2 regions of the Candidatus Pelagibacter sp. PS_23 genome follow, and region 1 is predicted to be linked to the other one. Evidence: riboswitches for the same ligand, from Rfam matches in the RefSeq annotation. Region 1 holds a riboswitch; the other holds the start of a gene.
The links. A riboswitch is a leader RNA that binds a small molecule or an ion and turns the genes downstream of it on or off. The one in region 1 is predicted to bind S-adenosylmethionine.
Positions count from the first base shown of each region.

Region 1 (3,423 bases):
CCTTTAGAAGATTTATTTAAAGCTTGGTCTAAATCCTCAATAATGTCATCTATATGCTCAATACCAATACATAATCTTACGTATCCAGGAGTTACACCTGAGGCTAACAATTCTTTTTCTGTTAACTGACTATGAGTTGTTGTTGCAGGATGAATTGCTAAACTTCTTGCATCCCCAATATTTGCAACATGATAAAACATTTTTAAAGACTCGATAAATCTCTTACCTGCTTCAATACCACCTTTGAGCTCGATACCAACTAAACCACCATTTCCTTCATTAAGGTATTTTTTAGCACGATCAGCAATTTTACCTTCATGTTCTGTTGGATAGATTACTCTTGTTACTTCTTTATTTTTCTTTAAATAGTCAACAACTTTTGATGCATTTGAGCAGTGTTGTTTCATTCTGAGAGCAACTGTTTCGAGCCCTTGAATAATTCCAAATGCATTGTCAGGTGATAGGGCAGAACCAAGATCTCTTAGTAATGTAACCCGCGCTCTTACTGCAAAAGAAACATTAGCCCCAGTTAATTCTGGAACCACTTTTCCCCATATAGCTCCACCGTAACTTGCGTCAGGTTCGTTAAATAAAGGTTGCCTTTTGGGATCAGCTGTCCAATCAAAATTACCTCCATCAACCAAAGCTCCACCTACAACCGTACCGTGACCACCTATATATTTTGTTAGTGAATAAACTACTACAGCAGCACCATGTTCTAAAGGTTTGCAAATTACAGGAGCAGCTGTGTTGTCCATTATTAATGGTATATTGTATTTTTTACCAATATCAGAAACTTCTTTAATTGGAAAAACTCTCAAATAAGGATTTGGTAAAGTCTCACCATAAAAAGCTCTAGTTTTATCATCAACAGCTTTTTCAAAGTTTTTTGGGTCAGAAGGGTCTGCATATCTAACTTCAATACCAAGTTTACTTAATGTATGCGTGAATAACGAAATAGTACCTCCATATAAATCCGTAGAGCTGACTATATTATCTCCGGCTTGTGCAACGTTTAAAATTGCAAAAGTTGATGCGGTTTGTCCAGATGCTACTGTTAAACAGGCTAATCCTCCTTCTAATGAAGCAACTCTTTTTTCAAGAGCATCATTTGTTGGATTCATTATTCTTGTATAAATATTTCCAAATTCCTTAAGAGCAAACAAATTTGCAGCATGTTCAGTACTATCAAATTGATACGATGTTGTTCTATAAATTGGAACTGCTACTGCTTTGGTTGTTGGATCACTTCTATAATCACCACCATGTATAGCTATAGTCTCAGGGTTTTGTCTTTTTGTACTCATCTTAATACTCCTTTTTTAGTACTTTTGCTTTATGCAAGGCGTACAATACAGTTCAAATGCGCCTACCGATAATGTGGTTAAAAAATCCTTTTTAGCAATAACTAGCCTGCAATAGGAACAAATCGGCTATATAAAAATATCATTTAAGCAAGATATTGCAAGAGAAATATAAAATTGACATTATATCTAATAATAGTATTAATCCTCGCACAATGACAAAATTTCTAAAAAGTGGTGATTTAAACAGTAACTGGTTTGAGATAGACGCTAAAAATGCTGTAGTTGGCAGATTAGCTTCTATTATTGCTTTGATTGTTAGAGGAAAAAACAAAACAACTTTTACACCTCATATGGATGATGGTGATTTTGTTGTTGTTAAAAATGTTGAACAAGCAAAGTTCACAGGAAAAAAATTTAAAGATAAAAAATATTATAGACATACTGGTCACCCAGGTGGAATTAAAGAAATTACTCCTGAAAAGTTATTAGAAAAAAATAAACCTGGTGAGACATTAAAATTAGCTATTAAAAGAATGTTACCTGGGGGAGTTCTAGGAAGAAAACAGTTAACTAAAGTAAAAATTTATGCTGGTGAAGAACACCCTCATGCAGCACAAAACCCAAAACTTTTAGACCTAGGTAAATTAAACAGTAAAAATTTAATAAGAAATTAATATGGTAACAGCAGCTACACCAAATAAAGTATCTACAAAAAAACCTAAAATTAAATTAGATTTTAAAGATAGTAAATACGCAACTGGTAGAAGAAAAAAATCTATTGCAAAAATTTGGGTGAAAAAAGGTACAGGTAAAATTTACGTTAATGGCAGAACTATGGATGAGTATTTCACTAGCGGAAGTCACAAAATGCAAATCACAAGACCATTTGAGATTATAAACCAAGCAACTGATTATGATGTAAGATGTAGCGTAGCAGGTGGTGGTCACACAGGTCAAGCTGGTGCAATGGTTCATGGTATTGCTAAAGCATTAATCTTATTTGATTCAGAGAATAGAGCAGTACTTAAGACAGAAAAGCTTAATACTAGAGACTCTAGATCAGTTGAAAGAAAAAAACCTGGTCGTAGAAAAGCAAGAAGAAGCTTCCAATTCTCGAAAAGATAATTCTTTTTTAACTCTAAACTGTTATAATAAAAAAATGCCTAAGCTTAATGTTTTAGTTGCTGGATCAACAGGTTATATTGGTGTTCAATTAATTAAATTATTAGTTAAACACAGCAATGTTAATATTAAACATCTTTGTGGTAATACGTCTGTTGGAAAAAATATTTCTAGTTATGAAAAATCATTAAGTTCAAAAAAATTACCTAAAATTATTAGATACAATAAAGAACTTTTAAAAAACATAGACCTTGTTTTTACAGCTCTACCTAATGGTGAAGCACAAGATATTTCAAATGATTTATTAAAATACAATATATTAATTGATTTAGCTGCAGATTTTAGACTTAATAAAGCATCAGAATATCTAAAATGGTACAAACAAAAACACAGATCTGTTAAAAATATTAAAAAATCAATTTATTCATTACCAGAAATCAATGGTGATAAATTAAAGAAGTTTAATATCATTGGATGTCCAGGTTGCTACCCAACATCAATACTTTTACCACTTATTCCTTTAGTTAAGAAAAATTTGATAAAAACAGATAATATTATTATAGACTCAAAATCTGGTTACTCTGGTGCTGGGAGAGGTGTACATAAAAAATATAAGGATAAAAATCTTTATGAATCCTTAAGCGCTTATGGTGTGGGTTTCCATAGACATAACTCTGAAATTCAACAAGAAATCGAAAACTACACTAAAAAGAAATTTTCTTTTACATTCACACCCCATTTAACACCAATGTTTAGAGGGATACTTAGCACAATTTATCTAGACCTTAACAAAGGTGTAGGTATTAAAAATTTAGAAAACACTTTAAAGAGCCAATATTCAAAAAACAGATTCGTTAAAATTTTAAAAACAAATTCATTGTTAAGTACAAATGACGTAATTAACACAAATAATTGCTCTATAGTAATTTGTAAAACTAAGTATAAAAATAGAGTAATTATTTTATCTGTTATTGATAATTTGATTAAAGGTGGG
Region 1 is NZ_CM182071.1:592,122-595,544, reverse strand. Features, by position in the region: gene AC5SLY_RS03130 (O-acetylhomoserine aminocarboxypropyltransferase/cysteine synthase family protein) at 1-1,307, opposite strand, end outside; SAM riboswitch class V at 1,312-1,380, opposite strand; gene rplM (50S ribosomal protein L13) at 1,520-1,981, shown strand; gene rpsI (30S ribosomal protein S9) at 1,983-2,432, shown strand; gene argC (N-acetyl-gamma-glutamyl-phosphate reductase) at 2,467-3,423, shown strand, end outside.

Region 2 (3,423 bases), 260 kb from region 1:
AAATTTTTCTATCTATTAATTTATGTTTAGCCTCCTCTATTTTTTTTACTAAGATCGCACCAGACTTATCGTTCTCAAAAGTTCTGGTGTCCGTAACAGTTAAAAGTGCTATATTTACAATCATAAATTTAAAATAATTTTCATGATTATATTATCATTTTTATTTCTTCTAACAGCAACTTTATATTCAAGTGTTGGCTTTGGTGGTGGCTCTACCTATCTAGCCCTTCTATTAATTTGGGATATTCCTTACTTGATCTTTCCTGTAATTGCTCTCTTTTGTAATATTATTGTCGTATCAGGAAATTGTATAAATTATATTAAAGCTGGAAATATCAATTTTAAGATCCTTACCCCATATTTGATATCATCTGTGCCACTTGCATTCATAGGAGGATCTTTATCAGTAGATAAAGAAATTTTTGAAATTTTACTTTTTTTAGTCTTAGCACTAGCAGGAGTTCTACTTCTCATGAAATTTCAATCTTTTGATCAAAAAATTGAAGTTTATAAAAAGATACCAAAAATATTATCAATATTAATTGGTGCATCTATTGGATTTGTGTCTGGTGTAGTTGGAATTGGTGGTGGAATTTTCTTAAGCCCTATATTGTTATTAATTAGAGTAGATAAAGCAAAAAACATTGCAACAGCAGCATCATTATTCATACTGATTAATTCTTTATCAGGACTTGCTGGCCAATTTACAAAGGCATCAACAATAAATGGAATTTATGATTATTGGCCATTATTTTTTTTTGTTTTAATAGGCGGCCAGCTTGGAAACTATTTAAATCTTAAAATTTTTCCTGCAAGAATATTAGCTCTAGTGACATCAGGACTTGTCATATTTGTCGCTATTCGAATGGGACTGAAGTTGTTTGCATAACAGAAGTATTAAATTATTATAGAAAGATTATGAAAACATTTAGAGCATTTGGACCCACTATAGGAAAAACAAAGTTATCCAAAAAAATTATTACTATATTAAATAATCACATTGATAAGTCTCAATTATCTAAAAAAAATGATTATAGCTCTAAACTTGCAAGTCAAATTAGGAATGAAATTAAGATACCCAAAACTTTAATTAATAAGAGTTTGTCTAAAGAATTACTAAAAAATATTAAAGTTTACCTTGATAAGTCAGGCGTTAAAAAAATTAAAGAAATTAAGATAATAAATCTATGGGTGGTTAGGCAATTAAAAAATGAATATAATCCAATTCATTATCATGAAGGACAACTGTCAGGTGTTGGATATCTTAAAATCCCAAAAGATATGAATCAAAATAAATTAGTTAAGAATAAAAAGATTAAAACTAATGGAACTATTGATTTTATTAATGGTCAAAAAAACTTTTTAAGTAAAAGTATCTATAATTTAAACCCTAAATTAGGAGACCTATTGATTTTTCCAAATTATTTAATGCACACAGCTTATCCATTTAACGTTGATGGTGAGAGAAGATCCTTCTCATTTAATGCTAAAATATTATTCAAGAAGTGATTTACTAATCAGTCTAATAGATATATAAATATTTTACCGATTTGATCCATATTGCAGGTGCTAACTGCTAAAAAGGAAATCATTATATAATTGGTAAAGGTAGTTGAACTGTATTGTGCACCTTGCATAGAGCTAAAGCACTAAAAAAGTAAGGAATAAAAATGGATATTAATTTTTTTAAAACAACACGAATTTTAGATGGTGGTATGGGACAAGAATTGTTAGCTCGTGGTATGAAGCCAAACGGCACATTGTGGAGTGCAAATGCTGTTTTAAAAGAAGAATACCATCAACTCTTACTAGACACACATTTAGACTTTATTAAAGCGGGTGCTGAAGTTATTGTTACAGCAACCTTTACTACTAGACGAATAAGATTACGTGATAATAAAATTGAAGATAAGTTTGAATACTTAAACAAAAAAGCTGGTGAAATAGCTCAGAAAGCTAAAGAACAACATCCTAACGTGTTAATTGCAGGCGGTCTTCCACCTCAATATTTAACATACGAAGAAGATACAAGACCAGATGATGAAATTAAGCAAAATTTTTATGATCAAGCAAAATTATTAGATCCTTATATTGATTTTTTTTACTTAGATGTTTTGTCTAGTGTAAAAGAGTTTAAATTAGCAATTGAAGCAATTGAAGAATTTAATAAGCCATACTTAATAGGTGCTCACATTTCTGAAGGAATAAATCTTCCAAGTGGTGAAAAAATATCAGATATTATTAACAATATTAAACATAATAATTTACTAGGATTAATTTTATCCTGTGTTTCACCTGAAAACTTTTATGAAAATTTAGAAGAAGTAAAAAATTTAGGTGTTCCGTTTGGATTTAAGCTTAATGCTTTTGTGACAACTAATCCTAAAGATGGTTATACTAATAGTTATAATGTCAGTAAAACTGGTAACCCAAATGAATTTTTGGGTCAAAGAAAAGATTTAACACCCGAATTGATGGCAAATTTTGTTAAAAAATTTAAAAATGCTGGTGCTACTATTTTAGGTGGATGTTGCGAAACAAGACCATCTCATATTAAAGAAATGGTTCAGTTTAAGTAGTTTTTTTTTGATCTGCTTTTTTAACAAAGTAAATTCCAACAACAACTGCTAATAAAGATAATAAAATTTTAGGTGTTATTATTTCTTTTAAAAAAATATAACTCAATATAGTACCGAATATTGGAATTAAGTAAGAGACTTGTGATTGAAATATAAGACCATTATCTTTTAGAATTTTAAATCTTAGTAACCAAGCAACACCTGTTGAAACCATTCCTAGATAAACTACTGATATTGTAGACTCAACGCTTGGAACCGAGTTCCATGGTTTTTCAATAAAATAAACAAATGGTATTAAGATTAGGACAGCCCAAATTAATATAGAGCCTGTTACATTTTCATTCTTTTTCTTACTAATTTTAAGAGTTAAAACTCCTCCAATAACATAACAAGTTGACCCAAGTAATATTAATAACGCAGAAATAAAATTACTATCATTTATTAATAGATTATCTGAAAACAAATAAATAATTCCTGAAAAACCAATTAGTATTCCAAAAGTTTTAACTAAATTGAACTTTTCATTTTTTGTATAAAAGTGACCCAATATTGTTGAACTCAAGGGTGTTGTTGACATTAAGATTGCTGCCAAATTACTTTGTACAGATTTTACACCGTAAGCTATTAAGAAAAAAGGTAATACTAGATTGACAAATCCTATTATAGCAAACCAATACCAATCTTTAGAAAAGGCTTCTATCTTAATTTTTTTATAAAAGCATAATAATAATACTGGAATTGATCCAAAAAAAACTCTCAAGAATGCAATTGTAATTGGTCCAAAAGATTCTGTTGCAATTTTGATATTAAAAAAAGCTGATGCCCATATTAAAGCTAAGATTAC
Region 2 is NZ_CM182071.1:328,624-332,046, reverse strand. Features, by position in the region: gene AC5SLY_RS01765 (molybdenum cofactor synthesis domain-containing protein) at 1-124, opposite strand, end outside; gene AC5SLY_RS01760 (sulfite exporter TauE/SafE family protein) at 143-889, shown strand; gene AC5SLY_RS01755 (2OG-Fe(II) oxygenase family protein) at 919-1,509, shown strand; SAM riboswitch class V at 1,598-1,661, shown strand; gene AC5SLY_RS01750 (homocysteine S-methyltransferase family protein) at 1,671-2,579, shown strand; gene AC5SLY_RS01745 (DMT family transporter) at 2,572-3,423, opposite strand, start outside.
Region 2: it holds a riboswitch for S-adenosylmethionine, as region 1 does, so the genes downstream of both, AC5SLY_RS01750 (homocysteine S-methyltransferase family protein) here and AC5SLY_RS03130 (O-acetylhomoserine aminocarboxypropyltransferase/cysteine synthase family protein) in region 1, are expected to answer to the same signal.